DNA from 2 places in the Pseudoalteromonas sp. S4492 genome. Region 1 is predicted to be linked to the other one. Evidence: predicted binding sites of a transcription regulator. Region 1 holds the regulator's gene; the other holds the start of a gene.
The links. Region 1 encodes ArgR, which controls arginine synthesis, uptake and breakdown. Its sites were predicted from a motif close to ANTGAATANNTATTCANT; they were not measured.
Positions count from the first base shown of each region.

Region 2: argC (N-acetyl-gamma-glutamyl-phosphate reductase) is a predicted target of ArgR. The motif match lies at 7,746-7,763, and genes of this name have one in related genera.

Region 1 is NZ_PNCP01000041.1:1,305-17,442, forward strand. It holds gene CWC28_RS13590 (Fe(3+) ABC transporter substrate-binding protein) at 1-562, shown strand, start outside; gene CWC28_RS13595 (ABC transporter permease) at 640-2,274, shown strand; gene CWC28_RS13600 (ABC transporter ATP-binding protein) at 2,271-3,314, shown strand; gene CWC28_RS13605 (Dyp-type peroxidase) at 3,376-4,275, shown strand; gene argR (transcriptional regulator ArgR) at 4,272-4,739, opposite strand; gene mdh (malate dehydrogenase) at 4,965-5,900, shown strand; gene ispB (octaprenyl diphosphate synthase) at 5,990-6,961, opposite strand; gene rplU (50S ribosomal protein L21) at 7,372-7,683, shown strand; gene rpmA (50S ribosomal protein L27) at 7,701-7,958, shown strand; gene cgtA (Obg family GTPase CgtA) at 8,113-9,267, shown strand; gene folA (type 3 dihydrofolate reductase) at 9,347-9,826, shown strand; gene CWC28_RS13650 (DUF3718 domain-containing protein) at 9,906-10,283, shown strand; gene CWC28_RS13660 (methyl-accepting chemotaxis protein) at 10,620-12,635, opposite strand; gene CWC28_RS13665 (symmetrical bis(5'-nucleosyl)-tetraphosphatase) at 12,777-13,592, opposite strand; gene apaG (Co2+/Mg2+ efflux facilitator ApaG/CorD) at 13,599-13,988, opposite strand; gene rsmA (16S rRNA (adenine(1518)-N(6)/adenine(1519)-N(6))-dimethyltransferase RsmA) at 13,972-14,778, opposite strand; gene pdxA (4-hydroxythreonine-4-phosphate dehydrogenase PdxA) at 14,775-15,767, opposite strand; gene surA (peptidylprolyl isomerase SurA) at 15,773-16,138, opposite strand, start outside.
Region 2 is NZ_PNCP01000024.1:36,187-52,324, reverse strand. It holds gene CWC28_RS07480 (flavin prenyltransferase UbiX) at 1-436, shown strand, start outside; gene CWC28_RS07475 (ABC transporter ATP-binding protein) at 433-1,362, shown strand; gene CWC28_RS07470 (ABC transporter permease) at 1,362-2,129, shown strand; gene trmB (tRNA (guanine(46)-N(7))-methyltransferase TrmB) at 2,129-2,794, shown strand; gene CWC28_RS07460 (bifunctional diguanylate cyclase/phosphodiesterase) at 2,791-4,641, opposite strand; gene panP (pyridoxal-dependent aspartate 1-decarboxylase PanP) at 4,890-6,518, shown strand; gene argE (acetylornithine deacetylase) at 6,538-7,689, opposite strand; gene argC (N-acetyl-gamma-glutamyl-phosphate reductase) at 7,910-8,920, shown strand; gene argB (acetylglutamate kinase) at 8,920-9,678, shown strand; gene CWC28_RS07435 (ornithine carbamoyltransferase) at 9,686-10,606, shown strand; gene CWC28_RS07430 (argininosuccinate synthase) at 10,616-11,818, shown strand; partial or broken gene argH (argininosuccinate lyase) at 11,872-13,736, shown strand; gene CWC28_RS07420 (hypothetical protein) at 13,989-14,195, shown strand; gene CWC28_RS07415 (hypothetical protein) at 14,210-14,743, shown strand; gene CWC28_RS07410 (hypothetical protein) at 14,807-15,277, shown strand; gene CWC28_RS07405 (hypothetical protein) at 15,308-15,841, shown strand; gene CWC28_RS07400 (capsule assembly Wzi family protein) at 15,852-16,138, opposite strand, start outside.

The DNA of each region.
Region 1 (16,138 bases):
AGGTAAAATCTGTACTCGCTCTGGCAAACATCCATACAATTTAGGTTTAGTTGCTTCTATGGTCGCTCACCATGGCGAAGCAAAAACTAAGCAATGGCTTGAGGGGGTTAAAGCCAATTTAGCACGTAAGCCGCAAGGGAATGACAGAGCGCAAGTCAAAGCAGTAAAAGAAGGTTTATGTGATCTGGCGTTAGGTAACAGCTACTATTTTGGTAAAATGATGCAAGATGAGCAGCAAAAATCATGGGCTGAAGCGGTTTATATTAACTTTCCTAACCAAACAAACCGAGGTTCTCATATCAATGTATCGGGCGTTGTTATGACCCGTTATGCTAAAAACCCTGAAAATGCCTTGAAACTGATTGAGTATATGACCGACAATAAGGCGCAAAATATGTATGCTTCAGTGAATATGGAATACCCTGTAAAGCAAGGGGTTGCATTATCTGAGATGGTTGCATCATGGGGTGAGTTTAAAGAAGACAGTCTTCCTCTTGATGAGATAAGCAAATATCGCCCTGTGGCACTGAAGCTGATTGATGAAGTAAAGTTTGATTTATAACGAGAACATTCCTCGTTACACAATTTTATAAAAGCTGTTTTTTAACAGCTTTTATTTTATCTGGTATTAATCCACTTATGCATGTGAAGTTTTCGCTGTCGCGTTGGCAGCTTACAGCCTGGCTTATTGGCCTGTTGCTTGTTACGCCATTAGGCTTTTTGTTATTTGAATCTCTGCAAGGGGATTCAGATGTATTTCAGCACCTTTTCGATACGGTGCTGTGGGATTATACCCGTAATACGCTAATTCTCATTGCAGGGGTAGGGCTGTTAAGCTGTATAATTGCATTGCCGCTAGCTTGGTTAACTGCATACTGTGACTTTCCCGGGCGTAAGCAATTTGAATGGGCGTTAATGCTGCCTTTAGCAATGCCAACTTATCTTATCGCCTACGTGTATACCGACTTACTTGATTACGCAGGGCCTGTACAGATCGCACTCAGAGACTGGTTTGGTTGGCAATCACCAGACGATTACTGGTTTTTTGATATTCGTACATTGACTGGGGCTATTTTTATGATTGCCTTGGTACTCTATCCTTACTTATACCTAATTTTTAAAACTGCACTCAGAGAGCAGTCTTTTAAACTAGTACAAGCTAGTCAGCTGATGGGTTTATCGCCATTACAGAGTTTTTTGCGCGTTAGTCTGCCTCTTGGTCGTGGGGCGATTGTGGCAGGGGTTACATTGATCAGTATGGAAGCTATGGCTGATTTTGCTACTGTTAACTACTTTGCTGTGAGCACACTGACGACCGCTGTTTACGATACATGGCTTGGCTATTACTCATTAACTGCTGCGGCGAAAATCTCAGGTATCATGTTACTGATTTTGTTTTTAACCATCATGGTTGAACGCTTTAGTCGTCGCAATCAAGCCGTGTATGAACGTCAGTCAAGCGTAAACAGCGCAACCTTGTATCGCTTAAAAGGCGGTGCGGCGTGGGCTGCAAGCTTTGCTTGTACAGTTGTGCTGGTATTGGCTTTTATCCTACCGGTTGGGGTGTTAGTTAAATACGCCATTGTCTATGCAGATGAAGCATGGAATGGGGCATTTTTTAATTACGCTTGGCAAAGTTTTAAAGTGGCTGTTGTGGTGAGCATTGCAACTATCCTATTGAGCTTATTGGTATTGTTTTATCAGCGCATTGCTAAACAAGCTTACCCTTTGCTCCCAGGGCGTTTAGCAAGTACTGGCTACGCCTTACCTGGTACTGTGTTAGCGATTGCCGTATTACTGCCATTAACACAGCTGGATGATGCATTAAATAATTGGCTTGAGCCTTTTGGTTTATCACCGGGGTTACTTTTAAGTGGCACTTTATTTGCGATGATCTTTGCTTACGTTGTGCGTTTTTATGCGATTGCACATGGCGCACTTGAAAGCAGTTTTTTACGTATTAGCCCATCACTTGATATGGCCAGCCAATCAATGGGCAAAGGGCCCTTACAAACACTTTGGCGAGTACATTTACCGCTATTAAAACGCGGCATTCTAACAGCTGGCTTATTAGTGTTTATTGAGTGTATGAAAGAATTACCGGCCGCTTTATTACTTAGGCCTTTTAATTTTGAAACGCTGGCCACCCATGTTTTTCAATATGTTAGTGATGAGCAATTGGAGCTTGCGTCAATTTCGGCCTTGTTTATCGTGTTAGTTGGGTTAATCCCTTTGTATTTCGTTAATCGTTCGATGGAGCAAAATCACTCATGAGTCATTTGATAATTAAAGACTTAGCTTATCAGTACAATGCGACTCAGGTGTTGAGTGAACTAAACCTCAATGTTGAACAAGATGAAATCGTCTGTTTGCTTGGCGCAAGTGGCTGCGGCAAAACCACAACCTTAAAGGCAATTGCCGGGATTTTACAGCCTGAGCAAGGCTATATGAGTATTGATTCAAAAGTGGTTAACGATAGTGGGCTATTTGTTGCACCGGAAAAACGTAATATTGGCATGATGTTCCAAGACTATGCGCTATTTCCTCATTTAACGGTGAGCGACAACATTGCGTTTGGCCTTAGCAACATGAGCAAAGCACAAAAGCGAGAGCGTGTAGATGAAATGCTTAGCCTTGTTAAACTCGATGGTTGTGCACAGCGATACCCGCATCAGCTTTCAGGTGGCCAGCAGCAACGAGTGGCAATAGCCCGTGCACTTGCTTACAAACCAAGTTTATTATTACTTGATGAGCCATTTTCGAATATTGATACACAAGTACGTTTTGAGCTTATCGCCGATATACGCCGCATTATTAAAGCTCAGCAGGTTTCTGCGGTATTTGTTACCCACTCAAAGGAAGAAGCTTTCGCATTTGCTGACACGCTTGCTGTTATGCATGGTGGAAAAATCGCCCAACAGGGCTCTCCGGAGCAGTTATTTAGTCAACCTAACTCAAAGGTGGTTGCAGAGTTTCTTGGTACGGGCATATACTTAACGGCAAAAGTATTAACGCCAACTGAATACGAAACGGCGTTTGGTGTGGTTCAGTCATTGACGGCAAGCAATACTAATTGCCAGCAAGGTCAAGTGTATATAAGACCGCACCATATTCAGTTGTGTGAAGCTGCGCACAGTGACGCAAACAGTTTAACTATCTTGCAAAGACGTTTTATCGGCACGCGTTATGTGTACCGTATCAATATTGCAGGTCAAGAGTGTGAAGTTGCCGCAGAGCAAGATCGCGTGTTAGCTGTTGAGCAGCCTGTAAAAATAAAAATAATGCCGCACACAGTCAATTTTTTTCATGATTAGTGATAAATAACAATCTTGAATCCTTGGCTTTGTGCAAATAACGAGAAGCTAAGGATTCACTATGGCGCAAGCGCAATCTGGGATTTGTGCTGAAGCAAACTTACATGGTTTGCACCTGTTTTTTAATGTTTACGATGGCCATGATGAGTCATTACGTAAAAAACTAAAACGCGTCAGCGTCATTCAAGATGAGTTTGCTGATCAGTTCTCAGAAGCCATGCTGTCGTGCGTGGTTGCCCTTGGTGCTCAGTATTGGCCGCATATCTTACCCGAGTTTATTCCTAGTCAATTGCAAAGCTTTCCGAATGTAACTCACAGTGATCATGTGATTAGTGCCCAGCCATTTGATTTGTTTGTACAAATTCGCTCAGACCGCGAAGATGTCAATCATCTATTTGCTCTGCAAATCCTAAAATTATTAACACCGGATGTTGAGCTGGTGGAGCAGGTTCGTAATTTTCGATTTTTAGACGGGCGTGATTTTAACGGCTTTATCTATGCGGGTGATACGCCGCATGGTCGCCAAAAGCGTAGTACAGCACTTATCGATAAACCGGGTCACTTTGAAGACCAAGGCAGTTATATCCATGTTCAGCGCTTTGTGCATGATTTGAGTGTCTGGCAGCATTTATCGTTATCTGAGCAAGAGCAAATCATGGGGCGCACGCGTTTAGATAACACCTTGATTGTGCCTGCTGTAGAAACCAGTCATGCGGTTCGTAGTGAATTAAAAGATGATCATGGCCAGCCACTATTGCTAAACCAAAGCATGCCATTTGGTGATGTGCATAAGCAGGGAATTTTAATGGTTTCGTGTGCTGCGCAAGGGGATGCGTTTGAACAGGTATTAAAGAGTCGCTTAGGGCAGGGCGATTGCTATGATCATTGGCTCGATTTTACTCAAGCCGATATGGGTTCTGCGTTTTTCGCCCCGTCAGTAAACTTCTTAAAGCAGCTTTAAACGGTATCGAATAAAGTGCGCACGCGCTCAAGCGTCACATCGATTTCAGAAATCTTCGCAGGGGCGATAAAAATAGTGTCGTCACCTGCAATCGTACCTAGTACACCATCTGCTTTACCGAGTGAATCAAGTAAACGAGCAATTAATTGTGCTGCGCCTGGACTGGTGCGAATAATGATCATCATTTCGTTATGCATAATATCAATAACAAGTTGGCGAAGCGGGCTTTTCGCTGTTGGCACACCCATTTCAGCTGGTAAACAATACACCATTTCTTGTTTTGCATTGCGAGTACGTACCGCACCGAACTTGCTTAACATGCGAGAGACTTTACTTTGGCTAATATTATCAAAGCCTTGCTCTTTTAATGCTTCGACAATCTCACCTTGTGAGCCGAAGTTTTCTTCTTTTAATAGCGCTTTAAACGCTTTGATCAGTGCTTCTTGTTTGTCTTGTGGTTGCATGTTGCCGTTTCTTTATTCATAAAATGTAGGGTAATTCTACACAACTCTGCATATTTATGCAGTATTAGTTTACAAAGTCGTCCAAAATGCTGTGTCTTTACAGCCAAGTTTACAACTATGGTCGAAATTATACGCGAAATAAGCAGGATAAATTTGTTTTTAGTCGCTAATTTCATTATCTTTAGGGCCACAAATATTTCCTACCTCAAATTACGGAGAATTCCAATGAAAGTTGCTGTTTTAGGCGCAGCTGGCGGTATCGGCCAAGCATTGTCTTTATTATTAAAAACAAGTTTACCTGCAGGTTCTGAATTATCGTTATACGATGTTGCCCCTGTTGTTCCTGGTGTAGCGGTTGATCTTTCTCACATTCCAACAGACGTTAAAGTTGAAGGCTTTGGTGCTGACAGCCTAGACGCAGCATTAGCTGGTTGTGATATCGTTCTTATCCCAGCGGGTATGCCACGTAAGCCAGGCATGGACCGTGCGGACCTTTTCAACGTAAACGCAGGTATCATCAAAACATTAGCTGAAGGCATCGTTAGAAACTGTCCTAAAGCGTTAGTGGGTATCATCACTAACCCAGTTAACGGCACTGTGCCAATCGTTGCTGAAGTATTCAAAAAAGCAGGTACTTACGATGCAGGCCGTGTATTCGGTATCACAACACTTGACGTGATCCGTTCAGAAGCATTTGTTGCTGAACTTAAAGGTTTAAGCGCAACTGACGTTAAAGTTCCAGTGATCGGTGGTCACTCAGGTACTACAATCCTTCCTCTTCTTTCTCAAGTTGAAGGTGTTACTTTCACTGACGAAGAAGTTGCAGCATTAACTCCACGTATCCAAAACGCAGGTACTGAAGTTGTTAACGCTAAAGCGGGTGGCGGTTCAGCGACTCTTTCAATGGGTGCTGCAGCAGCACGCTTCTGTATGTCTTTAGTTAAAGGCTTACAAGGTGAAGAAGTTGTTGATTACGCATACGTTGCAGTTGAAAACGGTGATGCAGCCTACTTCGCACACCCAGTTCGTTTAGGTAAAAACGGCGTTGAAGAAATCCTTTCTTACGGTGAGTTAAGTGCATTCGAAGAGCAAGCTAAAAACGACATGCTAGCTACTCTTAACAAAGACATCCAAGAAGGTGTTGATTTCATCAACGGTTAATTCCGACAGATGATAGGCGGTTTTTTAAATCGCCGAAAACAAAAAAGCCTGCATATGCAGGCTTTTTTAATGGCTCGAATAAATAGCGTTTAATGATCGCGGGCAACGGCGATGCGTGCCAAACTCTCTAATGCTTGTTTGTACGGTGTGTCTGGTAAGAAAGCAATGCAAGCAATCGCTTTGTCAGCTTCTTGCTCAGCTTTTTGCATTGCAAACTCAAGCGCTTTAGTATCAGCTAATGCTGCTAGAATGCTCTCTAAGTGATCCATACCATTGCCAAGCTCAATAGCGTCTCTAATTAGCTTCACTTGCTCTGGGGTGCCTTTTTGCATTGCGTAGATAAGCGGTAGGGTAGGTTTACCTTCAGCTAAATCATCGCCAATGTTTTTACCAAGTTGCTCAGCATCGGCGTTGTAATCAAGTACATCATCCACTAATTGAAATGCCGTGCCAAGATGCATACCGTATAAGTTTAATGCTTCAAGGGTTTGCTCATCTTGCTCGGTAATAATTGCAGCAAGGCCAGTTGCAGCTTCGAACAATTTTGCCGTTTTGCTGTAAATAACCTGCATGTAGCTTTGTTCTGTCGTGTCTGGGTCATTACAGTTCATTAGCTGTAATACTTCGCCTTCAGCGATGACATTCGTTGCATCAGCTAGAATTTGCATAATTGGCATTTTACCTAGGCCAACCATCAACTGAAATGAACGTGTATAGATAAAGTCACCCACCAAAACGCTCGCTGCATTACCAAATTCAGCATTGGCTGTTGGTGTACCACGGCGTAAATGTGACTCGTCGACAACGTCGTCATGCAATAAGGTCGCGGTATGAATAAACTCGATGATAGTAGCAAGCGTAATATGGTCTTTGCCCTCATAACCGAGTGCTTTTGCCGCTAAAATGGCCAACATAGGTCGAACGCGCTTACCACCGCTGTTTACTATGTATAAACCGAGTTGGTTAACCAATGCGACATCTGAGCGCATTTGGGCGTGTATAAGTTGATTGACGTCATCCATTTCATTTTCGATTAACGTCTGGATAGCTTTTATATCCATTGATCTCCGAGCCAATATTTATGGGTATACGGGGCTGATTGTACAACAAAAAAAGCGCTTGCTCGATATTTTGTGATGATTCATTAAAAAAACACTGTAAAGTTTTTTATTTCAGATCAATTTTGCTGACATAAATTTATAACCTTGATTAATAAGTGATCAGCTTTTTGAATTCACAAAGTCTGTATTATTGGCGTAATTTAATTGTCATGAGATCGTAAAAACCGCTTGGCATGTGGTGTTTTTAGGATAGAATAGGGGAAAATATTGAATTGCTCTCAATGCAGCTATTTTTTATTCATTTTATCGAAAAAGAGGCTTGCTAGTTTTTGCACATTAGCGTAAACTTCGCGCCCTATTGAAGAATATTTTAGTTGCGTCGATTTGAGGGCGCACAGACGGAGTTAATTATGTACGCGGTTTTCCAAAGTGGTGGTAAACAGCACCGTGTGACTGAAGGTCAAACAATTCGTCTTGAGAAATTAGACGTTGAAACTGGTGCAGCAGTTGAATTTGATTCAGTACTTTTAGTTGCTGATGGTGAGAAAATCGAGATCGGTGTACCGTTCGTAAACGGTGGTAAAGTAACAGCTGAGGTTGTTTCACACGGTCGCGGTGAGAAAGTTAAGATCGTTAAATTTAGACGTCGTAAGCATTCTCGTAAGCAAATGGGCCATCGTCAATGGTTCACTGAAGTTAAAATCACTGGCATTAGCGCTTAATTTAGAGGTACTGAGAAATGGCACATAAAAAAGCAGCTGGTAGTACTCGTAACGGTCGCGATTCAGAAAGCAAACGCCTAGGTGTTAAGCGTTTTGGTGGCGAATCAGTTCTAGCGGGTAGCATCATTGTTCGTCAACGTGGTACTAAGTTCCACGCTGGTGCAAACGTAGGTATCGGTAAAGACCACACTATCTTCGCAAAAGCAGATGGTAAAGTTCAATTCGAACAGAAAGGTCCTTTAAACCGTAAATACGTAAATATCGTAGCTGAGTAATCATCTCGATATTTGAAAAACCCCGCCTTTGCGGGGTTTTTTGTTTTGAGGCGCATACTAATGCGCATAAATATATACCTAAGCTAAGCCTGCAATCAGAAGGGCTTAGGTATATAATAGAGTTATTAACAAGCCAATCTTAAAGTGAGTAATCATGAAGTTTGTAGATGAAGTAGAAATTCGTTGTGACGCGGGTGATGGCGGCAGCGGTGTCGTATCTTTCCGACGTGAAAAATATGTACCAGACGGCGGTCCTGATGGCGGCGATGGCGGCGATGGCGGCAGCGTTTATCTACAAGCCGATGAAAACTTAAATACCTTAATTGACTATCAATTTGAGCGTTTTCATAAAGCAGAGCGCGGTACAAATGGCCAAAGCCGTAACATGACAGGTAAAAAGGGCGCTGATTTGACGCTTAAAGTACCTGTAGGTACGCGTATCACTGACGTTGATACAGAAGAGTCACTAGGTGATTTAACTAAACATGGTCAAAAAATTGTAGTTGCGAAAGGTGGTTTCCATGGCTTGGGAAATGCACGTTTTAAATCAAGTACTAACCGTGCACCACGTCAAAAGACACTAGGTACACCTGGTGAAGTTCGCAGCTTACGCCTTGAGTTAATGCTACTTGCTGATGTTGGCTTGCTGGGTTTACCTAATGCTGGTAAATCAACATTTATCCGTAGTGTTTCGGCGGCAAAACCAAAAGTGGCTGATTACCCATTTACAACGCTTATTCCTAACCTTGGTGTAGTACGCCCTGATGCGAATAAATCATTTGTTATTGCAGATATTCCTGGTCTGATTGAAGGCGCTTCAGAAGGTGCGGGTCTGGGTATTCGCTTCTTAAAGCACTTAGAACGTTGTCGTGTATTACTGCATATTATTGATATTATGCCAGTTGATGGTACTAACCCAGTTGATAATGCCTTTGCGATTATTAACGAGCTACACCAGTACAGCCCCAAACTTGCTGAAAAGCCGCGTTGGTTAGTATTTAACAAAATCGACTTATTGCCAGAAGATGAAGCCGAAGCCCTGTGTAATGAAATTGCCGAAGAGCTAGGTGAAGAGGTTAATGTTTACCGTATTTCTGCTGCAAACAAGCAAAATACCCAAGCATTGTGTCATGACATTATGGCGCTGCTTGATAGTATGCCGAAAGAGAAATTCGCTGAAGAAGAGAAAGAAGAAGTTGAATTTAAGTGGGATACTTACCATCAGAAAGCAACATCTCAAGATGATGATGATTGGGATGACGACTGGGATGATGATGACTACGATGTAGAAGTTATCTACCAACGATAAAATTTTAAACTGAAAAGGAGCCATGCGCTCCTTTTTTATTAATAAGAAAAAAGTATTAAGGTTTAGTGTGAAAATTTCAATGATTGCTGCTATGGCAAATAACCGAGTAATAGGCCAAGACAACCAGATGCCATGGCATTTACCCGCCGATCTACAGCACTTTAAAAAAGTAACTATGGCAAAGCCTGTGATCATGGGCCGTAAGACGTTTGAATCCATTGGTCGCCCTTTACCTGGACGTCAAAATATTATTATCACGCGCAACGCTGATTACACAGCAGAAGGGATTGAGGTGGTTACTTCACCAGAGGCTGCGCTGGCATTGGTTGCTGAAGTTGAAGAAGTTATGATTATAGGTGGCGGAAATATCTACGAACAATTTCTATCTCTGGCAGATCGACTATACTTAACATTCATCGATCTTGAAGTAAGCGGTGATACGCAGTTCCCAGATTACGAAAGTGTTGCTAATTGGACAGTTGTCGAGCAAGAACAGCATCAGCCTGATAACAAAAACCCTTACTCGTATACGTTTGTAACCCTGTACAAAAATTCGTAACATTATTGCGGTAAAATTAATTAGTTGGTACAATATTACACAATCTTGGTAAGAAGAAAGTATTACATAAGGGCAAAATATGATGAAGTTACCAAATATGTTACTTGCAGCGGCTGTTGTTTCAGCGTCAGTTGCGTATACAGCACCAGCAAAAGCTGATGATCAATTAGCGGTTTCAATCTGTGAGTATATTGCAGCAGATGATAAAAACCGTTTACGTGATAAGCTTAAGAGCTCACGTGTTAAAATCCGTAACATCTTTGATGCTGTACAGTGTAATGGTAATAACATGCTTCGTCATGCAATCGAAAGCGGCGCAGCAGATACAGGTGAATACATCGTTAAGAACCTATCTAAAAGTTCTTTAGAAGACGGTGCAGACATCGCATGGGCTGAAGCAAACGGCCACGGTGGTTCACCACTAATCGCTGTTATTAAAGACCGCGCAGGTCTTTAATTTAAAAGCCAATAGAATTTAAGAAACCGCACTCGTTGCGGTTTTTTTATGCCTGAAAAACGCTTCGCTAAATTAATTCCTACTCGCTGTAATACGTAATTATTTGCTATTAAAAAATGCGCCTATTTGGGAGGGGAGGCAGGCTAATATTAAGTGTAGTCAGCTCACAAGATAGGCGAATTGATATGAATACATACAAAAAAGCCGTGTTTTTTTTCACAAACACGGCTTCTATCTTTGTTAACTCGTAACTCGTAACTCGTAACTCGTAACTCGTAACTCGTAACTCGTAACTCGTAACTCGTAACTCGTAACTCGTAACTCGTTTACAGCTTCTTAAACTTTAAACGCATCGACCGATAAACGTAGTTCTTCTGCTAACTTAGCAACTTCTGAACTTGAAATATTGGTTTGGTTTGCGCCCTCAGCTGTTTGCTCTGCAATTGCCACAATCGACTCTAAGCGTTCGCTAATTTCTTGTGATACTTGTTGCTGTTCGTGAGCGGCTGTTGAGATCTCTTCACTTACATTATGAGCTTGTGCAACGGCTGCAGTGATTGAATCAAGGGCTGTGTTGGCAAGGTCTGACTGCTCAACACACGACTCAGCTTGTTGCTTACCTTTCGACATCGCCGATACAGCAGCCTCAGCGCCAACCTGAAGTGATTCAATCATAGCTTGGATCTCTTGGGTCGACTCTTGAGTCTTGCTTGCTAAAGAGCGAACCTCGTCAGCTACAACAGCGAAGCCTCGGCCTTGTTCGCCAGCACGTGCAGCTTCAATTGCAGCATTAAGCGCAAGTAGGTTAGTTTGCTCTGCAATGCCACGAATAACATCTAAGATACCGCCAATTGATGCGCTGTCTTTGTGTAGTTGATTGATAACTTGTGATGCATCATCAACTTCACGGGCAAGTTGTTCAATGGTTGCTTTATTTTGTGAAGAAATACCTTTAACACGGTCTGCTTCTTTATCCGCGTTTTTAATTTCACTCAGCGCTTGTTGAGCACTGCTGCTTACCGCTTGTGATGTACTGCTCATTTCAGTGGTTGCAGTTGCAGCTTGTTCAACTTGTGCTTGTTGATTACGAATCGCCTGGCTTGACTCTTCAGTGATTGCTGAAGTTTCCTCAGAAGCCGCAGCAAGCTGTGTAGAGCGAGAAATAATACCTTGAATAAGCGTACGCAAACTTTCGATGAGTGTATTACAGCTTCGTGATAACTCACCAAACTCATCTTTAGCTGAATCATCTAGGCGTTGAGTCATGTCACCACTAGCAACAATATCAAGAATTCGATTAACTTCAGATAGAGGTTTAGTAATACGGTTAACTGTAATCGCTGCTACTGCAATAGCAATTAAAGTCGCGATAACCATGGCAATCCAAGTCCAAATAGTCGCCGTTGATACATTACCGCTTACATCTTGCTGTAAGTCAAAGGCAAGGACAGTTGCTTGATCAACCAGCTCTTTAAGTTGTTTCAGGGCTTCGGTCGTTGATTTTTCTGCATTGGCTAGTTCAGATTCAGTTTGTGCAATTGCATCAATTAGGCGTTTTTTATTTGCAGATAAACTGTTGTTGCCGCGCACGTTATTGGCAAGGCTTTCAAAATAACCATTTAGGTCATTATATAAGTCAGCATTATTATCAATGATAGCTGGGCGAATAAGGCCAAGGCTTCGTTCAACTTCTTCCAAATAGTAAACTTGCTCGTTTTTAACAATATCTAACGTGTTAAGGGTTTTAACCGTTAACATATCAGTACTATTAGTGACGACTGACTGGAAGTTGTTTTCCATGTTGTTGGCAGCTTGATAAGCACGTGAGTGGTTTTCTTCAAGGCCATCAATATCAATGATATCTAGCACAACTGAGTTAGCATCTTCGGCGCTGATCTCGATACTTTCAAGCTGCGTGCGTAGCGTTTTATTCAGTTCTAGCTGAGTTTGTTTATCTGCGAAAAGGTTATCAACAGATTTAGCAAAACGTTTATAAGTTTGTTCAACTTCTTGGCTGCTTTGTTTCAGTTTAGGATCGTTACTCACTATCTGCTGTAGCTCTTGGTAAGAGCTATCGTAACGCTTTTTCTGTTCAGTAAAATTCTTGCGAAGAGCCGCTAACTCATCTTGTGATGTGGTGTAAAAGCTGGCTTGTGCCGATTTACTCATCAAAATGAATTCAACCTGCAACTCATAACTTTTATCGAGAGCCGGTAATGACAGCTGATTAACTCGCTGCGTTGATTGATCAATGTTGGTAATTCTGATCAACGAGTTACCACCAATAAATAGCAGGAGTAACGTAATAACAATAAAGCCACCCCAAATACGCTGTCTAACGGTCAAGTTCATATGTAATTCCAGAAAATAGTACTAATCAACACTTATCGGCAAGGTTGCCAATTAGTTAAGTATTTAAATTTAATTAGCTTTAAATTAAATTAACTTTAATTGTTATAAATCTAACAGATGTTCAGCTATTTTTCAGTTTATTTAGATAAAAGAGTGGGATTTTTCGACAAAACAGCCTTTTTGGCTGAGTTCCATGAGTGTCATAGCACCTCCCCATACACAGCCGGTGTCGAGAGCGTGAATATTTTTAGCTTTAACTTTACCTTCTAAAGCAGCCCAATGACCAAATGTGATCTGTTGCTTGAGCTTACTAATATTCGGATGCTCGAACCAAGGGATTATTGAGCTATCTTCACTAATGCTGGTTTTGTTACTGAAATCGAGTTCACCAAGCAAATTAACAAAGCGCATGCGCGTGAAGTAATTAACGATATAACGAAATTTAGCCTCGTTAGGTAATGTTGATTGCCATGCTAATGGATGAGGGTCATACATATTGGCAAAGTAATGGCTTGCATCAGCACCTTGATAGCAACGCTCTGCAAAGCGAGCACGCTTTAGTGCTTTTTTTATCGACCAATTAGGGTTTAAGCCAGCATGGCTTATGAGCATGTCATAGCGTTCAAGCCATAAGGCTAATGGTTGCTGTTGCAAAAAGTGAATATATTCAGCGCGTTTTGGGCTATCAAAAACATCAGCAAGTTTATCTTTTGGGTTTGCTGGTTTATTTAGATAATGACAAGCAATAAGGTGTAAATCATGATTACCAAGGGTAATACTGACACTGCCTTGCATTGTATAAAGGTGCTCGAGGCAGGCGAGTGAATCAGGGCCTCGAGCGACAATATCGCCGACTAAGTAGAGATGATCTTGGCTTGGGTTAAAATCGACACGTTTTAAAAGCGTATCAAATTCACTATAACAGCCCTGTAAGTCACCAATTGCGTAGTCAGCCATTGTTACCTAGTGCAAAATGTTTGGACGGGCTAAACGAAACACCTCGATTGGTGCTTCAAATTCAGTACCAAACTCGTTGCGCATGGTGTAGTGGCCTTGCATTGTCCCTACAGGGGTATCAAGTACCGCACCGCTGGTGTATTTGTAACTTTCACCAGGGGCAATGGTCGGTGTTTCACCAACAACGCCTTCACCTTGTACTTCCACTTCTTTGCCATTGGCATCGGTAATTAACCAGTAACGACTCAAAAGCTTAGCACTACATAAACTGTGGTTTTTTATGGTGATTGAGTAAGCAAAAACGTATTTATCTTGTTCAGGCTCTGATTGACCTTCTACATAGAAGGTCTCAACCGACACCTTAATTGGAGAACCTAAATTACTGCTTGTTGTCATAAATCCAATTAGCTATATCAATAAATTGTTGTAAAGACAGGCTTTCTGCACGAAGAGTGATATCTATACCGATACCTGTTAGCTCTTCAGCTGTAAGCAAGTTAGCTAAGCTGTTACGCAGTGTCTTACGGCGTTGATTAAACGCTTCTAAACATACTGTATTTAAAAGTTTAGTGCTTTTAGCTGTGCGTTGCTCTGGCTTTTTCGGGATCAAGCGAATAACCGCTGAATCAACTTTAGGAGCTGGCTTAAAACACTCTGGTGGCACATCAATTACTGGCATTGCGTGGCAGTAATATTGTGTCATTACACTTAAACGGCCAAACGCTTTACTGCCTGGGCCTGCTACCATACGCTTGACCACTTCTTTTTGTAGCATAAAGTGCATATGCTCAACGTTATCTGCGAACTCAAATAAATGGAATAGCAGTGGGGTCGATACGTTATAAGGTAAGTTACCAAAAATCTTTAATTTTTCGTCAGACTTGATCAGAGTGCTAAAATCAAACTTCATTGCATCGCCTTGATGCACCGTTAATTTTGGCCCTAAGAATGGGTGGCTTGTTAAACGTTCTGCTAAGTCTTTATCTAGCTCAACAACAGTTAGGTGGCCACTTAAATCAGCGACTGGCTCAGTGATTGCACCAAGACCCGGGCCGATTTCTACTAAATTGTCTTCAGGTTTAGGATCGATAGCCGTGACGATTTTGTCGATGATCATGTCATCGTTTAAAAAGTTTTGACCAAAACGCTTACGTGCGCGGTGTCCTAAATGTACTTTATCTGTCATTGATTCTGTGCTTTTTCATGGGCGAGCTTAATTGCTTCGCGGATCGCTAATTCAAAACTACCTACATCAGCAGTACCCGTGCCGGCTAAATCGAGCGCCGTACCATGGTCTACTGAGGTGCGAATAAATGGCAGGCCAAGGGTGATGTTGACCGAATTGCCGAAACCTTTGTATTTTAGCACAGGTAATCCCTGATCGTGATACATTGCTAGCACTGCATCTGCTTGCGAAAGGTATTTATCTTGAAAAAGGGTATCAGCAGGCAATGGTCCAATTAAGTTCATGCCTTGGTTATTTAACAGCTCTAACGTTGGCGCTATGGTATCAATTTCTTCAGTGCCTAAATGACCATCTTCGCCAGCATGTGGATTGAGGCCACAGACGAGGATACGTGGTTTTTCAATACCAAACTTAGTTTGCAAGTCATGGTTTAAAATAGTGGCAACTTTACTTAAACGCTCAACGGTGATTGCGCGCGATACGTAAGCAAGCGGTATGTGCGTCGTGACAAGTGCTACGCGCAAGCCTTCGGTTGCTAACAACATCACGACATCAGCAGTATTCGATTGCTGTGCAAAATACTCAGTGTGACCGCTGAATGAGATACCTGCTTTGTTGATAATTCCTTTATGTACTGGGCCTGTAACAACTGCGGCAAAGGTACCGTCCATATTTTTTTCACTGGCGATACGCAATGTATCGAGTACATATTGACCATTGGCGTCATTTAGTACACCTACTTCAACGTCTGTGCCTAAATCTACTTGGTGTAAGTAAACACTGCCAGCAGGCGCAATACTAGGCGTTTGGCTATCATCAAAGTCAATTAAGTTAATGTCTAAGCCAAGCAACTTGGCGCGCTGTTTTAACAGCGCACCATCAGCAATCACCACCAGTTGGGCATCCCACTGGTGCTGCGCTAACTTGATAAGTAAATCAGGGCCAATACCGGCTGGCTCACCTGGGGTAATTGCAATTCTAATGGTCATAATTTTTATTCTGTTGGGAAAATGTCAACGTGTGCTTGCTCACGCATTTCTTGCTGCCAGTTGAAACTTTCTTCTTTAAATTTACGATTAAACAGTAGTTGGTGAGCGCGGTTACGCTTAGCTTGCTCTGTTTTATCTGCTACACGCTTGTCAAGTAGCTGTACAATGTGCCAACCAAACTGTGTTCTGAACGGCTCGCTGATTTCATTTTTTTCTAGCGAAAGCAGAGTATTTTTGAACTCTGGTACATAAGTACTTGGGTCTGTCCAATCGTACTCACCGCCTTTTAATGCAGAACCTGGGTCTTCAGAGTACTCTTTAGCAAGCTCAGCAAAGTCAGCTTTACCTTCTCGAAGGTCTTTTGCAAAGCC
Region 2 (16,138 bases), on a different contig from region 1:
GCAGCTTAGTACACTTTTTAACGCTGCCCCTGAGCAACTCAAAGTATTTGGTAAAGACAACTGGTTTAGTCCTGTTGCATCAGGCTCAGCTGCGCCGAAAAAAATGGTGGTTTGTCCGTGTAGTGCAGGTTCAGTGTCTGCAATTGCGGTCGGTGCGTCAGATAACTTACTTGAACGCGCTGCTGACGTGGTGATTAAAGAACGTGGGCAATTAATTTTAGTCCCGCGTGAAACGCCATTTAGCGAAATTCACCTTGAGAACATGCTGAAGCTAGCAAAGCTAGGCGTAACCATTATGCCTGCAGCTCCGGGGTTTTATCATCAACCAGAGCAGATTTCAGATCTGGTTGATTTTATGGTGGCGCGAATTTTAGATCATTTAAACATTGAACATACTTTGACGAAACGTTGGGGTTATGGAGAGGGCAAACAGTGAGCGAAAAAACGATCGCATTAAATATTGAAGGCCTAAAAAAGGTTTATAAAAATGGTGTTGAAGCCGTAAAAGGCATTGATTTACAAGTTCAGCAAGGCGATTTCTTTGCTTTACTTGGACCAAACGGTGCAGGTAAATCAACCACCATTGGTGTTATCTCATCGTTAGTGAACAAAAGTGCTGGTCGGGTTCAGGTGTTTGGTCACGACATTGATACAGACCTTGAAGCCGCTAAGTCTGAACTAGGCTTAGTGCCGCAAGAATTTAATTTCAGTCAGTTTGAAACACTAAATCAAATTTTGGTTAACCAAGCGGGTTACTACGGTGTGCCAAGAAAGCTAGCGCATGAACGCGCTGAAAAATACTTAAAGCAGCTAGGTTTACTTGAGAAAAAAGATAAGCAAGCACGCACCCTTTCAGGCGGTATGAAACGCCGTTTAATGATTGCTCGTGCACTGATGCATGAACCTAAGTTACTCATTTTAGATGAACCAACAGCCGGTGTTGATATTGAGCTACGCCGCTCTATGTGGGATTTTCTTCGCGAGATTAATAAGCAAGGTGTGACCATCATCTTGACTACCCATTATCTAGAAGAAGCTGAGCTGTTATGTAAAAACATCGCGATTATCGACAGTGGTGTGATTGTTGAAAACACCACCATTAAAGCGTTACTTGCCAAGCTTGATAAAGAAACCTTTGTACTGGATTTAAAGCAACCTGTGCAGCCAATTAGCATCGACGGTTACAAATACACACTGACTGATGATCACACTTTAGAAGTTGAAGTGGCGAAGTCTCAGGGTTTAAACCAAGTATTTAGTGCGCTGACTGAACAAGGTAATAGTGTGCTGAGTATGCGAAATAAAGCAAACCGATTAGAAGAGCTGTTTGTAGGCTTATTAGAACAAGGGCGAGGCGAATAATGTTTAGATATGGAGTAGCGCTAAAAAGTATTTGGATCAAAGAGTGTATTCGCTTTTTACGTATTTGGGTGCAAACCTTAGTTCCTCCTGCAATCACGATGAGCCTGTATTTTGTGATTTTTGGAAATCTGATTGGTTCTCGTATCGGTGATATGGGTGGCTTTACTTATATGGAGTTTATTGTCCCGGGTCTGATTATGATGTCGGTGATCACCAACTCTTACTCGAATGTTGCTTCGAGTTTCTATTCGACTAAATTTCAAAAAAGCATTGAAGAGCTATTAGTTGCACCAGTACCCAATTACATCATTGTACTTGGCTATATGGGCGGTGGCATGACACGAGGCATGCTGGTTGGTTTAATTGTTACCTGTGTTTCTTTGCTATTTGTTGATATTCAAATTCATAATATTTTTGTGATTATGGCAACGGTTATTTTAACGTCGGCTGTGTTTGCGTTAGGCGGTCTTATCAATGCAATTTATGCTAATAGTTTTGATGATATTAGTATTATCCCGACCTTTATTTTAACGCCGCTGACTTATCTCGGTGGGGTGTTTTACTCTATCACCTTGTTGCCAGAATTTTGGCAAGGCGTATCGCAAGTGAATCCAATTATTTATATGGTGAATGCATTTAGATATGGTTTCTTAGGTGTGTCTGATGTCGATTTATCGGTAGCATTTGGTGTACTTGGTTTATTTATTGTAGGTTTATTTACGTTAGCATTAACCCTTATTAAACGTGGTGTGGGGCTTAGACATTAATGACGGATGCAAATTCGAGAAGTATTGTATCGAATCAACCTGGCTTACATGAAAAGCTAGACGAAATTGTTTTAAAGCACTTAAGTGCTGAATTTAAAAAGCCGATTGCAGAGCATACGCAAGCGGCTTTTGATCAGGTTAACGAGAAGGTGCAGGCGTTTAAGGGGCCGCTCATTCTTGATTCGTGTTGTGGTGTGGGTGAAAGCACCGCTAACTTAGCAAAACGTCACCCCGATGCACTGGTGATTGGCATTGATAAATCATCACATCGTTTAGACAAGCATGATATCGAGTACAAGCAAACGGATGCAGGGCAGTACATTTTAGTACAAGCTGATTTAAACGACTTTTGGCGTTTAGCCGTGGCTGCAAACTGGCAACCTAGTCATCATTATTTGTTGTATCCAAATCCTTGGCCAAAAGCAAAGCACTTGCAAAGACGCTGGCACGGCGCTGCAATTTTTCCGTATATCGTTAAATTAGGCGGTCGCTTAGAGCTTAGAAGTAACTGGGATATATACGTTAAGGAATTTGCCCGCTCATTAGAGCTTGCAGGGCATAAGTGCGATGTTGAACTATACGAAAGCGATACTGCAATTACCCCATTCGAACGTAAATATTGGGCCAGTGGTCAACAAAGTCACCGTTTGGTGATCAACCTTTAATGAATATAGGGAGTCGGTGGTGCAAAGTGACTCCCTTGCATTAAAGTCACACCCGCGCGAGCTAGTGCGTCTGCTATTTGCTCGTTATCAACTTGCTCAGCAATCACTTCAAGTTTAAGTTGCTGAGCATATTTCACCAAGTTCTCAATAAACAGATAGTTATCGGCATTGATATGAATTTGGCTGACCAATCCTTTATCAAGTTTTAGGCCATCAATTTCGAGCTTTCTGATGTGGGGCAAGTTTGAAAAACCCGCGCCAAATTCATTAATAATAACCTGAGCGCCTTTATTTTTTAGGGTATTAATAAACGTTTTTACTTCACTAAAGTAAGCGATAGCATCACGCTCATAAAACTGAAAAATAATATTATGGGGCTGCGGGTAGCGCCTTAGTTGTAACTCTAAAAACTCGCTTAAACTAGGATCGAGAATATCTTGCGCAGTAATATTAATGCTCCAGCGCACATTGGTTTTTCTAAATTGTTCAATGCAACGGGTAAACATGGTACGTCTTAAAAGGCCGTCCATCCGTGAGCGCTTTAATACCATCATAAAGTAATCTGGTGCATGAATACGGCCCGTGGCACTGGCCATTCTGGCAAGGCATTGATAATGGTCAATCTGTTTGCTCTGGTTGTCATAGACAGCTTGAAAATAAGGGACAATGCGATTGTTATCGAAAGCTTCTTTTACTTCTTTGGCAAGGGTTACGTTACTTCTAAATCGCTCTTCAACTTGTTTAAAGACATTTTCATAACGCACAATACGCTGGTTATTTAGCTTTGCTTGTTGCAGCGCAACATGGGCATTTTCAATCAGCATTTGCTTGTTACCAGTGGCGATACCTGCATACAAGCTCACGTAAATATAAGGTTCTTTTAGTGCTGGAATTGCATGGTTAAAGGCCGTTATTACATCATCGATATTGCGCTCATCACTATGCGTTCTTAATAGCGCAATTTTATTGGTTGCTAAACGATAAACAAACCCTTCGCCTGGCATTCGTGATTGAAAATAGCCAAGTAGGTTTGCCATTACTTTATCGCTCACTTGCGTGCCATAAAAACTGCTAATGTCTTCTAACTCATTAATGGCAATAACGGCCAGTTCCATGCGGTGTTTAGTGGTTTTTTTTATGTAGTATTCCAGCGCAACATGGTTCGCAAAGCCGGTACGGGCATCCGTAGAGAGCGAGCGTTTCAGTTGTAAAAAATACAGCCCTGCAATAAGTGCAGCGATAAAGAAAAAGAAGCAGCCGGTGATCATTGCGCGTGTAACACTATGCTGCAGCTGCTGATTCAAATCACTAATGGTTATGTCGGCACCAGTGATATAAGTGTGGCCATTATTATCGACAAAAGTCACAAAAATACTTTTAAAATAGCCCCATTGATCTTTTGAGATCTCAAAGACTGGTTCAGTCGAAAAAAAGGCTTCTTTATTAAGTTCAGTTGCTTCTGGGTAGGCATCTAGAAACTGGGTAACGCGGCCATTGTTTTGATCTTTTTGCGTGTAACTCGAGGCGCTAAAATACACTTTGCCGTCGCGCAGTACCATTGCGTACACATAGGCTAATTGCATTTGTTTTGCATACTCAGATAGAGCACGGCTTTTTTCTTTATAGGTTGCCGCAGAGACTGGTAACCCTGCATTCACTATATTGTGGTAGTCATCACCGAGGATATGTTTGACACTGACCGCAGCATTAAGCAATTTGCTATCGATATTTTCCATGATCTCACTGCGGGTGGTTTCATAGGTGTAATAGATATAGCCAAATAAGCTTATAAAAAATGCGGCGAAGCCATATAGCAGCCAGCTGGTTTTTTGCATTCCTTTGGGCATAGAGGTTCCCTTAGCAGTTATCATTTGATTATACTCAAAAAATGCGGGGCTGATAGTAGAAAATGCCCGCAAATTTCATTAACTGATCACTTTTTTGTCATCGAAATTAGGGCTTTTTTGCTTTATGCGAGACATTTTCGTGATATTCCAGTAAAGTTAGCCAATTTCGTAGAAACAGTGCTGCAAAAGTGCTCACCAAGGTGTCCCATCATCGGGTGCATTTTTAGCTGCTAATTATGGGTATTAGGATGGATCAAAAGCGTTGTGCCGTCGCCTCTAAAGAAAGCTTGATTCGTATTTTTACGGTGCCAGAAGCACCAGACTCGACATTAAGTAAAATCGAATCTGAAATTTCTAGCAATTTAGCTGGGTTCTTAAATGAGAACATTGCAGCGATTGAAAAGCCTTTGCACGAAATTGAAAAAGACTTTCAAACGGCCACTATTCCAGAAGAGCCAACTTTTGTTTCTGATTACGCTCAAGACATTATGGAGCAGTTAGTTGCTCATTCTGTGCATACCGCTGCGCCGAGTTTTATTGGCCATATGACCTCAGCGTTACCGCACTTTGTGTTACCGCTATCTAAGTTAATGGTCGGTCTAAACCAAAACCTAGTAAAAATTGAAACTTCAAAAGCATTCACACCACTTGAAAGACAAGTATTGGGAATGATGCATCATCTTGCTTATGGTGAAAATGACAGTTTTTACAGTAAATGGATGCACAGTGCGAAAACCTCATTAGGCGCATTTTGTTCAGGTGGCACTGTCGCTAACATTACCGCTTTATGGATTGCCCGCAACCGTTTATTAAAAGCCGATGGTGATTATAAAGGCATTGCTGCACAGGGGTTAATCGCTGGAATGCTGCACTATGGTTACAAAGGCTTAGCTGTACTTGTATCTGAGCGAGGCCATTACTCATTAGGTAAAACCGTTGATTTACTGGGCATCGGTCGCGATAACATCATTGCCATTGCTACTGGCGAAAATAATAAAGTTGATGTCGATGCGATGCGCAAAAAGGCTCATGAGCTTGAAGCGTCTGGTATTAAAGTAATGGCGCTTGTGGGTGTTGCTGGGACAACTGAAACGGGTAGTATCGATCCACTAAATGAGATGGCTGATTTGAGCGAAGAGCTTGGCTGTCATTTTCATGTCGACGCTGCATGGGGCGGTGCAACCTTACTTTCTTCAAATTACCGCCACCTTTTAAGCGGTATTGAGCGCGCTGATTCAATTACCATTGATGCACACAAGCAAATGTATGTGCCAATGGGGGCAGGTCTGGTGTTATTTAAAGACCCTGCCGCAACGGATGCTATTGAGCATCATGCGGAATATATTCTTCGTAAAGGCTCGAAGGATTTAGGGAGTCATACACTTGAGGGCAGCCGCCCTGGTATGGCAATGTTAGTACATGCTTGCTTACGTGTTATTGGCCGAAAAGGCTATGAGATGCTGATTGACCGTAGCATCGTGAAAGCACGCACTTTTGCCAACATGATCAAGCAAGATGAAGACTTTGAGTTAATCTCAGAGCCAGAGCTTTGCCTGTTAACCTACCGTTATGTTCCAAAAGAGATCCAAGCAAAGCTGAATGAGGCTGACGAAGAAACGAAATTAGATATTTACGCGTCGTTGAATCGCTTTACTGCAAGCATGCAAAAACGCCAGCGTGAAGCGGGTCGTTCTTTTGTATCCCGTACTCGTTTAACACCTGCAAAATATGACCATCAACCTACCGTGGTTTTTCGCGTTGTTTTAGCTAACCCATTAACCTCTAAAGCGATTCTAAAAGATATTTTAGCGGAGCAAAAAGAGCTGGCGAAAACCGACCCGGTATTTAAAAAATATTTAAGTAAGTATATGGAATAACAAAGGGAGCGTGATGCTCCTATTCACTAAAGCAGCTTGCTTTGATCATGTTACTGATAATCGCTTGCGAAGGTTTTATTTTTTCCATCGCCAAAAACTCATCTGGCTGGTGGGCTTGGTTAATTGAGCCAGGTCCCATAACAATGGTTTCGCAGCCAAGCTGTTGAATGAAAGGAGCTTCTGTACAATAGTTTACAGCGACAGCAGGTTGACCTGAGATTTTTTCGGCCAGCTTTACAAGTGCTGTATCAGTGCTACCACTAAATGCTGGGATAGGTTCATGCATGTCGATAACACTTACAGCATTTGGGTATTGGGCATTAATTTCTTCTGCAGCAGTTAGCAAAATCGCTTGCAGTTCTTGCACGCTTAAACCAGGTAAAGGTCGCATATCAATGTGCATTTCACAGCAGCCACAAATGCGGTTGGCATTGTCGCCACCATGAATATGACCAAGGTTCAAAGTAGGGTACGGAATTTTAAAGTGGTCAACTGAATATTTATTCTTTAATTCTTCTTTAATGATTAACAACTTTGTAATCATTTTATGCATGACTTCGATGGCGTTTAAACCACGCTCAGGATCAGAGCTATGGCCTGAGCGACCAATCACACGAATCGCTGTACTCATATGGCCTTTATGAGTAAATACTGGTGTCATATCAGTTGGTTCACCAATGATACAGCGCGCTGGTTTTAAATCTGGGTGGCGGCAAATTTGCTGTGCACCGGCCATCGTGGTTTCTTCATCGGCTGTGGCTAGGATCAATAGTGGCTCTGTTTGCTTAGTAGCATCAAGCTCGCTAATTGCCTGCAATACAAAGGCAAAAAAGCCTTTCATATCAATACTACCTAAACCATATAGTTTATTGTCATGCTCGCTGAGCTTAAACGGATCGTAATTCCAGCGGCTATCATCAAATGGCACCGTATCGGTATGACCTGCAAGCATTAAACCGCCATCCCCTTCACCACGTTTAGCTAATAAGTTGTAACGGCCTTTGCCGTTTTCAAGCTCCGTGATTTCACAAGTAAAACCAAGGCTTTCGCACCAGTTTGCGAGCAAGGTGATAACCCCTTTATTGCTCATGCACAAAGAATCTTCAATTGCACTAATTGAAGGGGCAGCAATCAGCTGCTGATACATAGATAAAAAAGAGGGTAGCGACATAAAAAATCCAAAAATAATTATTCAATCTAATTGCATAACAATATAAAAGTATTTATGATGAATATCAATTCACTTTTTAAGCATAAATATTAGTAAAGCTGTACGATGAACACGAAACGACGATAACCTGATTTCATTACTTTAGACAGTGTTTTTATTCGCAATTCAGCGAGTAATTTTAGGCGTATCGATAAACAGATTTAATAGGTAAAAGTAAGCAATGAATGTAGTGATTATTGGCGCAAGTGGTTATAGCGGCGCAGAGCTAGCAAGTTTAGTTGCTAAGCATCCAAAACTGACCCTAAAAGCATGTTATGTGTCTGAAGGGAGTTTAGATAAAGATAAATTATTAAGCGATTTATACCCTGAGCACCTTGGATTGTTAGAGTATCCACTACAACCTCTAACAGCTGAGGCTTTCCAAGATATCGAAAATAATGCTGATTATGTGTGCCTGTGTACAGATCACAAGGTCAGTGTTGATCTTGCTCCCCAATTTTTAGCCATGGGTAAAAAAGTATTCGACCTATCTGGTGGCTTCCGTTTAGCTGGGAATGAGGATTACCTAACTTATTACGGTTTCGCACATGAACATCCTGAGCTTTTAACACAAGCTGCATATGGTTTAGCTGAATGGAATAGTGATGCGATCAGTAAAGCAAACCTTGTTGCTGTAGCGGGTTGTTACCCAACAGCAGCACTTAATTCTTTGAAACCACTTAAAGAAGCGGGTTTATTAGCTGATCAAGCTATCATTGTTAATGCGGTATCAGGCGTTACAGGTGCTGGCAGAAAAGCCAGTGTTAATACGCATTTCTGCGAAGTGTCACTTGCTCCTTATGGTTTGTTTAATCACAGACACACACCTGAGATTGAGCAGCACCTTGGTCACCCTGTGCTATTCACCCCACATTTAGGTAATTTTCCTCGCGGAATCTTAGAAACTATTTATGTGCAATTAAAACCGGGCGTAACAGCAGAACAAGTGAGCGCGGCGTATCAAGTGTTAGCTAACGAGCCGTTAATTCGTTTACTTGGCAATAAAATTCCAAGCATCAAAGGCGTCGCTAAACAGCCATTTGTTGATATTGCATGGCAACAAAAAGGTGAGCAACTCATCGTTATGTCAGCGATTGATAACCTGCTAAAAGGCGCGGCAGGACAAGCATTACAGTGTATTAATTTAGCCATGGGTGAACCTCACCACACTGGTTTAGTAGGAGCGCTGTAATGAAAACTTGGATCATTAAAGTCGGTGGTGCTGTGTTAAATAGCGCAGATGCAGCAAAAGCGCTTTTTGATGTTTTAGCCTCTGAACAAGATAACTTTGTCATTGTTCATGGTGGTGGTGCCTTAGTGGATGCTTGGTTACAAGACGCAGGTTTTGTAACTGCAAAACATCAAGGCTTACGTATCAGCCCAAATGAGCAAATGCCTTATATTGTTGGTGCCCTTGCAGGTTGTGCCAATAAACAATTAATGAGCCAAGCAATCAGCGCAGGTCACAAACCTGTGGGTCTAAGCCTTTATGAAGCGGGTGTACTGGTATCTGAAAAACTTAAAGTATTGGCGCAAGTAGGTCAGTGTTCAGGTAGTTGTGACAGCGTGCTACCTAGCTTGCTTGAACAAGGTCGTTTACCCCTAGTGAGCTCTATTGGCTTTGGGGAAGATGGTCAATGGTACAACGTCAATGCAGATGAAGCCGCAGCGGCTATCGCTAAAGAGCTTGATGCAGAACTTATTTTTATGACTGATGTAGAAGCTGTACTTGATGCCAATAAGCAGCCACTACATCAACTTAATACGCAGCAAATCGAAACACTTATCCTTGAAGGAGTTATTCAGGGCGGGATGGAGGTCAAAGTAAAGACCAGCCTTCTTGCTGCCCAACATTTACGACGTGGTGTGTATATCTCAAGCTGGCTTAAGCCAGAGAATTTAGTCGCTTTATTAAAAGGCGAGCATGTAGGAACGAAAATTACACCATAGGTATTTCATGTTAAAGAATTTCTTAAATGGTCTTGAATTAGACCAAAAAGGCGCCCTTAAATTACTTAACTTAGCGCAAAAAATTAAAGCAAATCCAGCTGATTTTAGCCAAGCATTAGCGGGCAAATCAGTGGTTACCTTGTTCGAAAAACCCAGCTTACGTACCCGTTTATCATTCGATATTGGTATTAATAAATTAGGCGGTCATGCGGTTTATTTAGATTCACAAAATGGTGCCATGGGTGCTCGTGAATCAGTTAAAGACTTTGCTCTTAATATCTCCGCTTGGGCTGATGGCATTGTTGCTCGCGTGTATGCACACAAAACACTGACTACACTTGCTGAGTACTCATCGGTGCCTGTCGTTAATAGCCTGTGTGATTTATATCACCCATGCCAAGCGCTTGCTGACTTTTTAACGTTGCAAGAAGTGCATGGCGATGTTAGCAAACTAAAGCTTGCTTACTTAGGTGAAGGTAACAACGTCACACACTCTCTAATGTTATTAGCTGCCACTTTAGGCACTGATTTTGTTGCAGTTTGTCCTAAAGGCAGTTCGCCAGATTCACAAATTCTCAAGCAAGCAGAGCAAATTGCAGCAATGAATGGTGCGTCTGTTATGGTAAGTGACAGAATTGAGGCGGCAGTTGGCGCAAATGCAGTCTATGCTGATACCTGGGTTTCAATGGGTGATAAAACACCGCTTGAGCAGGTAAAAGCTAAATATATGCCTTATCAGCTTAACCAAGCCCTATTAGAGAAAACAGGTGCGCAGACTGTACTACACTGTCAGCCAGCGCATCGTGAGTTTGAAATTACCTCTGAGGTAATGGATGGCCCAGCATCAAAAATTATTCAACAAGCAGAGAATCGTATGCATGCGCAAAACGCTCTACTTGTCACATTATTAAATCCAAATTTTGTTTAAGGAACACCAATGAGTTCAATTAAAAAAGTCGTACTAGCCTATTCTGGTGGTCTTGATACATCGGCAATCGTGCCATGGTTAAAAGAAAACTACGGCTGTGAAGTAATCGCGTTTGTTGCTGATGTAGGCCAAGGCGCAGAAGAGCTCGAAGGCGTTGAAGCAAAAGCTATTGCTTCAGGTGCGTCAGAATGTCATATCGTAGACTTAAAAGACGAAATGGTCAGTGACTATATTTACCCAACTTTAAAAACAGGCGCTATTTACGAAGGTACTTACCTACTAGGTACGTCTATGGCACGTCCGATTATTGCTAAAGCGCAAGTTGAAATTGCCCGTAAAGTAGGTGCTGATGCGCTTTCACATGGTTGTACAGGTAAAGGTAACGACCAAGTACGTTTTGAGTCATGTTTCGCAGCCCTTGCACCGGATCTAAAAGTGATTGCGCCATGGCGTGAGTGGGACTTATCAAGCCGTGAATCATTACTTGATTACTTAGCTGAGCGAAATATTCCATGCTCTGCTTCAGCGACAAAAATTTATAGCCGTGATGCTAACGCTTGGCACATTTCTCATGAAGGTGGTGAGCTTGAAGATCCATGGTGCCAACCAAGTGATCAAGTATGGACGTGGACTAACTCGCCAGAGCAAGCGCCAAATGAAGCTGAATATGTAACATTAAACGTTGTTGAAGGTGAAGTGGTTGCAGTAAACGGTGAATCACTAACACCATATGACTGCTTAGTTAAATTAAATAACATTGCTGCGCCACATGGTGTGGGTCGTGTTGATATCGTAGAAAACCGTTTAGTTGGCATGAAGTCGCGTGGTTGTTATGAAACACCAGGGGGCACTGTGATCATGGCAGCTCTTCAAGCGGTTGATGAGCTTGTGTTAGATAAATCAAGCCGTAAGTGGAAAGAAGTGCTTGGTGGTGAGTTCTCTCACCTAGTGTATGACGGTCGTTGGTTTACGCCATTAAAAGACTCGATTCTTGCTGGGGCTGAATCACTGTCTAAGTTAGCAACGGGTGAAGTTGTGCTTAAGCTTTATAAAGGCCAAGTCACTGCGGTACAGAAAAAATCACCGAATAGTTTATACAGCGAAGACTTTGCAACCTTCGGTGAAGATGATGTATATGACCAATCACATGCTGAAGGCTTCATTCGTTTATTCTCGCTATCAAGCAGAATCTCAGCACTAACGAAAAAGTAATTTAATTATTGCTCTGCACGAGCAGGGCAATAGCCGAATTTGGAGACAGTTCAATGGCACTATGGGGCGGACGTTTTTCTACGGGTCCAGATGAAGCGTTTAAACAATTCAACGATTCACTTCCTTTTGATTATCAACTTGCAGAGCAAGACATTATTGGTTCAGTTGCTTGGGCAGGGGCGTTAAAACAAGTTAACGTACTTAATCAGCAAGAATACGATGACCTCGTTGCAGCACTTAATAAGTTGCTAGATGAGGTTAAAGCAAACCCACAAGCAGTCGCTGTAGCAGGGCATGAAGACATTCATTCTTATGTTGAATCAGCACTGATTGATAAAGTGGGCGACCTTGCTAAAAAACTTCATACCGGTCGTAGTCGTAATGACCAAGTTGCAACCGATTTCCGCTTGTGGTGTCGTGATACTGCTGAGCATATCCTTGAGGCAATTGCAGAGCTCAAAGGTGAGTTTATTGCCTTAGCTGAGCGTGAGCTAGGTACTATTTTACCGGGTTACACACACTTACAGCGCGCACAACCTGTGTTATTTAGTCATTGGTGTATGGCCTATGTTGAAATGCTTGAGCGTGATGAAAGCCGTTTAACCGACGCCAAAAACCGTATGAATTATTGTCCACTTGGTAGTGGTGCTTTAGCTGGAACAGCGTACCCAATTGATAGGCAAATTCTTGCCGAAGGGTTAGGTTTTACCGGCGCAACACGTAATAGCCTTGACGCCGTATCTGACCGTGACTTTGTGGTTGAGCTATTAAGCTGCGCATCAATTTCGATGATTCACTTATCGCGCATGGCAGAAGACTTAATTTTTTATAACTCGGGTGAAGCGGGCTTTATTGAGCTTTCTGATGGGGTAACATCAGGCTCTTCTCTTATGCCACAAAAGAAAAACCCGGATGCTCTTGAGTTAATTCGTGGTAAAACGGGCCGTGTATTTGGTGCATTCAGTGCCATGATGATGACACTTAAAGCACTACCACTTGCTTACAATAAAGATATGCAAGAGGACAAAGAAGGCTTATTTGATGCGATGCCAACTTGGCTGGCATGTATTCATATGGCGCAGGCATGCATTAAAGGTATTAAAGTTAATGCAGAGAGAACATTAGCGGCAGCAAAAGGCGGCCACTCAAATGCGACTGAGCTTGCTGACTATTTAGTGGCTAAAGGTATTCCATTTAGAGAAGGTCATCACATTGTTGGTACGCTCGTGCAAATGGCTATTGCACAAGGGAATAACTTAGAAGATTTAAGTTTAGAGCAATTTAAGTCTGTGCATAGCATTTTCGAATCAGATGTATATCCTGTATTAGAAATAGACGCGTGTATTAAAGCAAGACAAGCGCTGGGTGGTACGTCACTTGAGCAAGTAACAAGCGCCATTAAATACGCAAAAAAAAACAGCAAATAGCGGTACGTGACGCAACCTTAAATGATGTTGAGTCAATCGCTAAGCTTATTCAGCATTGGGCAACGGTAGGTGAAAACCTACCACGGGCTAAGAGCGACATGATTCACTCAATCAATGAGTTTGCTGTTACTGAGGTTGAAAACCAAGTTACTGGCTGTGCATCGCTTTATATTTACGACACTGGTCTTGCTGAAATCCGCTCACTTGGGGCGAACCCTGAATCGCGAATTGCCGGGCAGGGGCGTCAGCTTGTTGAACATTTGCTTAAAAAAGCCAAAAGCTTGGCGCTTAGTCGGGTAATTGTTCTGACAAGAGTGCCAGAATTCTTTGCAAGCCAAGGATTTAGTTTTTGTAGCAAAGACAGCTTACCAGAAAAAGTGATCAAAGATTGTGAGCTTTGCCTTCGTAAAGATAATTGCGATGAAGTGGCAATGGAATATATTTTAAAGCCGAGTAATAGCGCGGTGATCCCGTGTAAACACCTGGCTTAATTTTCCCTGGATAGGAAAAACGCACGGTTACCCCTGTGCGTTTTTTTATGCCTGAAATTTAGATTTGCTGAATTTTATGATCAAAAAGATCAAAATATATAAAAGTTGGATCGTTAATTGCTTTTATTATCAGTGCGGTGGCAACGTCGCGATGAAGTATAAAAAAGCGTCAAAAAAATGAGAGCGCTTAACTCAGCTTACAAGCTATTGTAAGCTGTACTGAAAAAACAATTAACTTAAAGGAATTAACTTATGCAAATTTCAAACAATAGCCAATTGCAAATGCAAGCTTACAGCCAAATGCAACAAACAAAGCCTGCTTTGGAACAAACTACTAGTAATAAAACCCTGCAATCTGATACAGTAACTTTATCAAGTGAAGCCTTGGCTTTATCTGGTGACGCAGACCTTCAACGTGGTGGCGGTGCTGTATTCCCAAATAAAAAGAAAGAAGAGTAGATGACGGGTATTCAATGTTTTTGACTGAGCTTTTTGGTGTTTTTTCATTATCAGCATTTGCTGTTTGGGGCTTGTTGATGGCATTTTTCTTCAATACCTTTGTATTTAGTTTAGGTATAAAAAGAAAAACTACCTTATTGCTCAGTTCATTTATCATGGCAACATCTTACTTAACAGGCGACTACTTCTTTACTTGGTTATCACCAGTCCCTGCAACGTACCTTGATTGGGCGATTTACGACATTGTAACGATTGTTTGTCTAACAATTGCTTATCTCTTTATGAGAAGAACAACACCCTCATTTTTATACCTTGTTGTAGGCTTATCTCTTAATTCAATTCTTTTTGTCCTAATGTATATTGACCTTTATGTTTACGGAAACACTCAACCTTGGTTTTTTTGGGACATCTATTCTTTTGGTGTAAATATCATAGATCTAACAATGATAATTGCGCTTATTGTAGACCGTGATATTTTGGGCCTCCATAAACTAAAAAACTTTATTACTGAGTCAATAAAGCCAAAAGAAATTAGAACACAAGCTTAGTAAATGTATATAACCGAAAATATTGGTGACTTGATAGGATCCTTCATTGAATGGGGGTTCTTAATGGCTTTTCTTTTAAATTTAGTGACCCACATTAATAAACCTGATAAACGCTTGGTTATCTTGGCGTTTATAATGATGGTTTCATACTTTCTAAGTGGTATTTTTAACTTATCTATCTATAGCTATCTAAACTGGTTTTATTTCGACCTGCTAACCATAACAACTATTTTAGCGTGGATTTACTATGCAAAAATAGGCGCTTTTAATGCGATCTACTACATTGTCTTGGGATTGTTTTTAAACGCAATTTTGATGATTAGCATATTTTTAGATATTGTAGTTCTCGAAAACAGAACACCTTGGGCACTCTGGAGTATCTATTCGTTTGGAGTAAATACCATTGATATACTGATGCTCATTGCATTGATTACGAATCGTGACTTTCTACTCTTTCATAAACTTTGCAGCTATATGAAATATAAATTTAGACTGTCATTTTTAGATAAATCTAAACACCTTACTAACGCTTAATGAAACTCGCCGTATTTTAAGACTTACTTCATGCTTAAACTAATCCAAGACAATTTTGGAGTGTACCTCGCAGCATTTATTATGTGGGGTTTCTTGATGTCGTTTCTTTATAACATGGTAAAGAAATCATCAGCACCGAATGGTGATAAAACAGTGATGTGGATTTCACTTGCATTGTTTATCTCCTACATGATGAGTGACCCACTACTTAATGTGGCGCTTGGCTACGATATGTTAGATTCAAGCTTTGCTTATGTGATTTGGGCGCTATCTGATTTAATAATACTACTCATTGTGTGGTTGATTGCACGTAAGCGAAATCTTACTCAGGCTCCTGCTAAACTTTATATATACACAGGGCTTATAGTTAACTCATCACTGTTTTTAGGCATATATTTCGATATTAATTACGTCTATACAGGAAGCTGGTGGTTCTGGGATGTCTACAGTATCACAGTGAACCTGATGGATATCATGATGCTCATCGCACTTTTCAGTAATAAAGACTTTTTAGGGCTTGTGAAGCTATACAGGAAAGTTCGAGGCCAAGCTGAAACAGCTTGACCCCAATTGGTTAGAAACGGTATTCCCAGCTAGTTCTAAGGGCTGTGTTTGTTTCTGACTCATCACCTATTTCATCTTTTGAAATAAGCCCTGTCACTTTCCACAGACCATTAAACACAGATTGCTGATAACCAAGCTCTAACTGCAGCTGACTCGTATCTGATGCGAGCTCAGCGTGTGTGGTTTCGCTTTCAATCCAACGTAACTTCGCATGGCCACCATAACCATTTAGAGTGTGGTAATAGGCGCCAAGGATAGCCGATTTACTTTGTAGCGGTGTTGAGCTACCAATTAAGC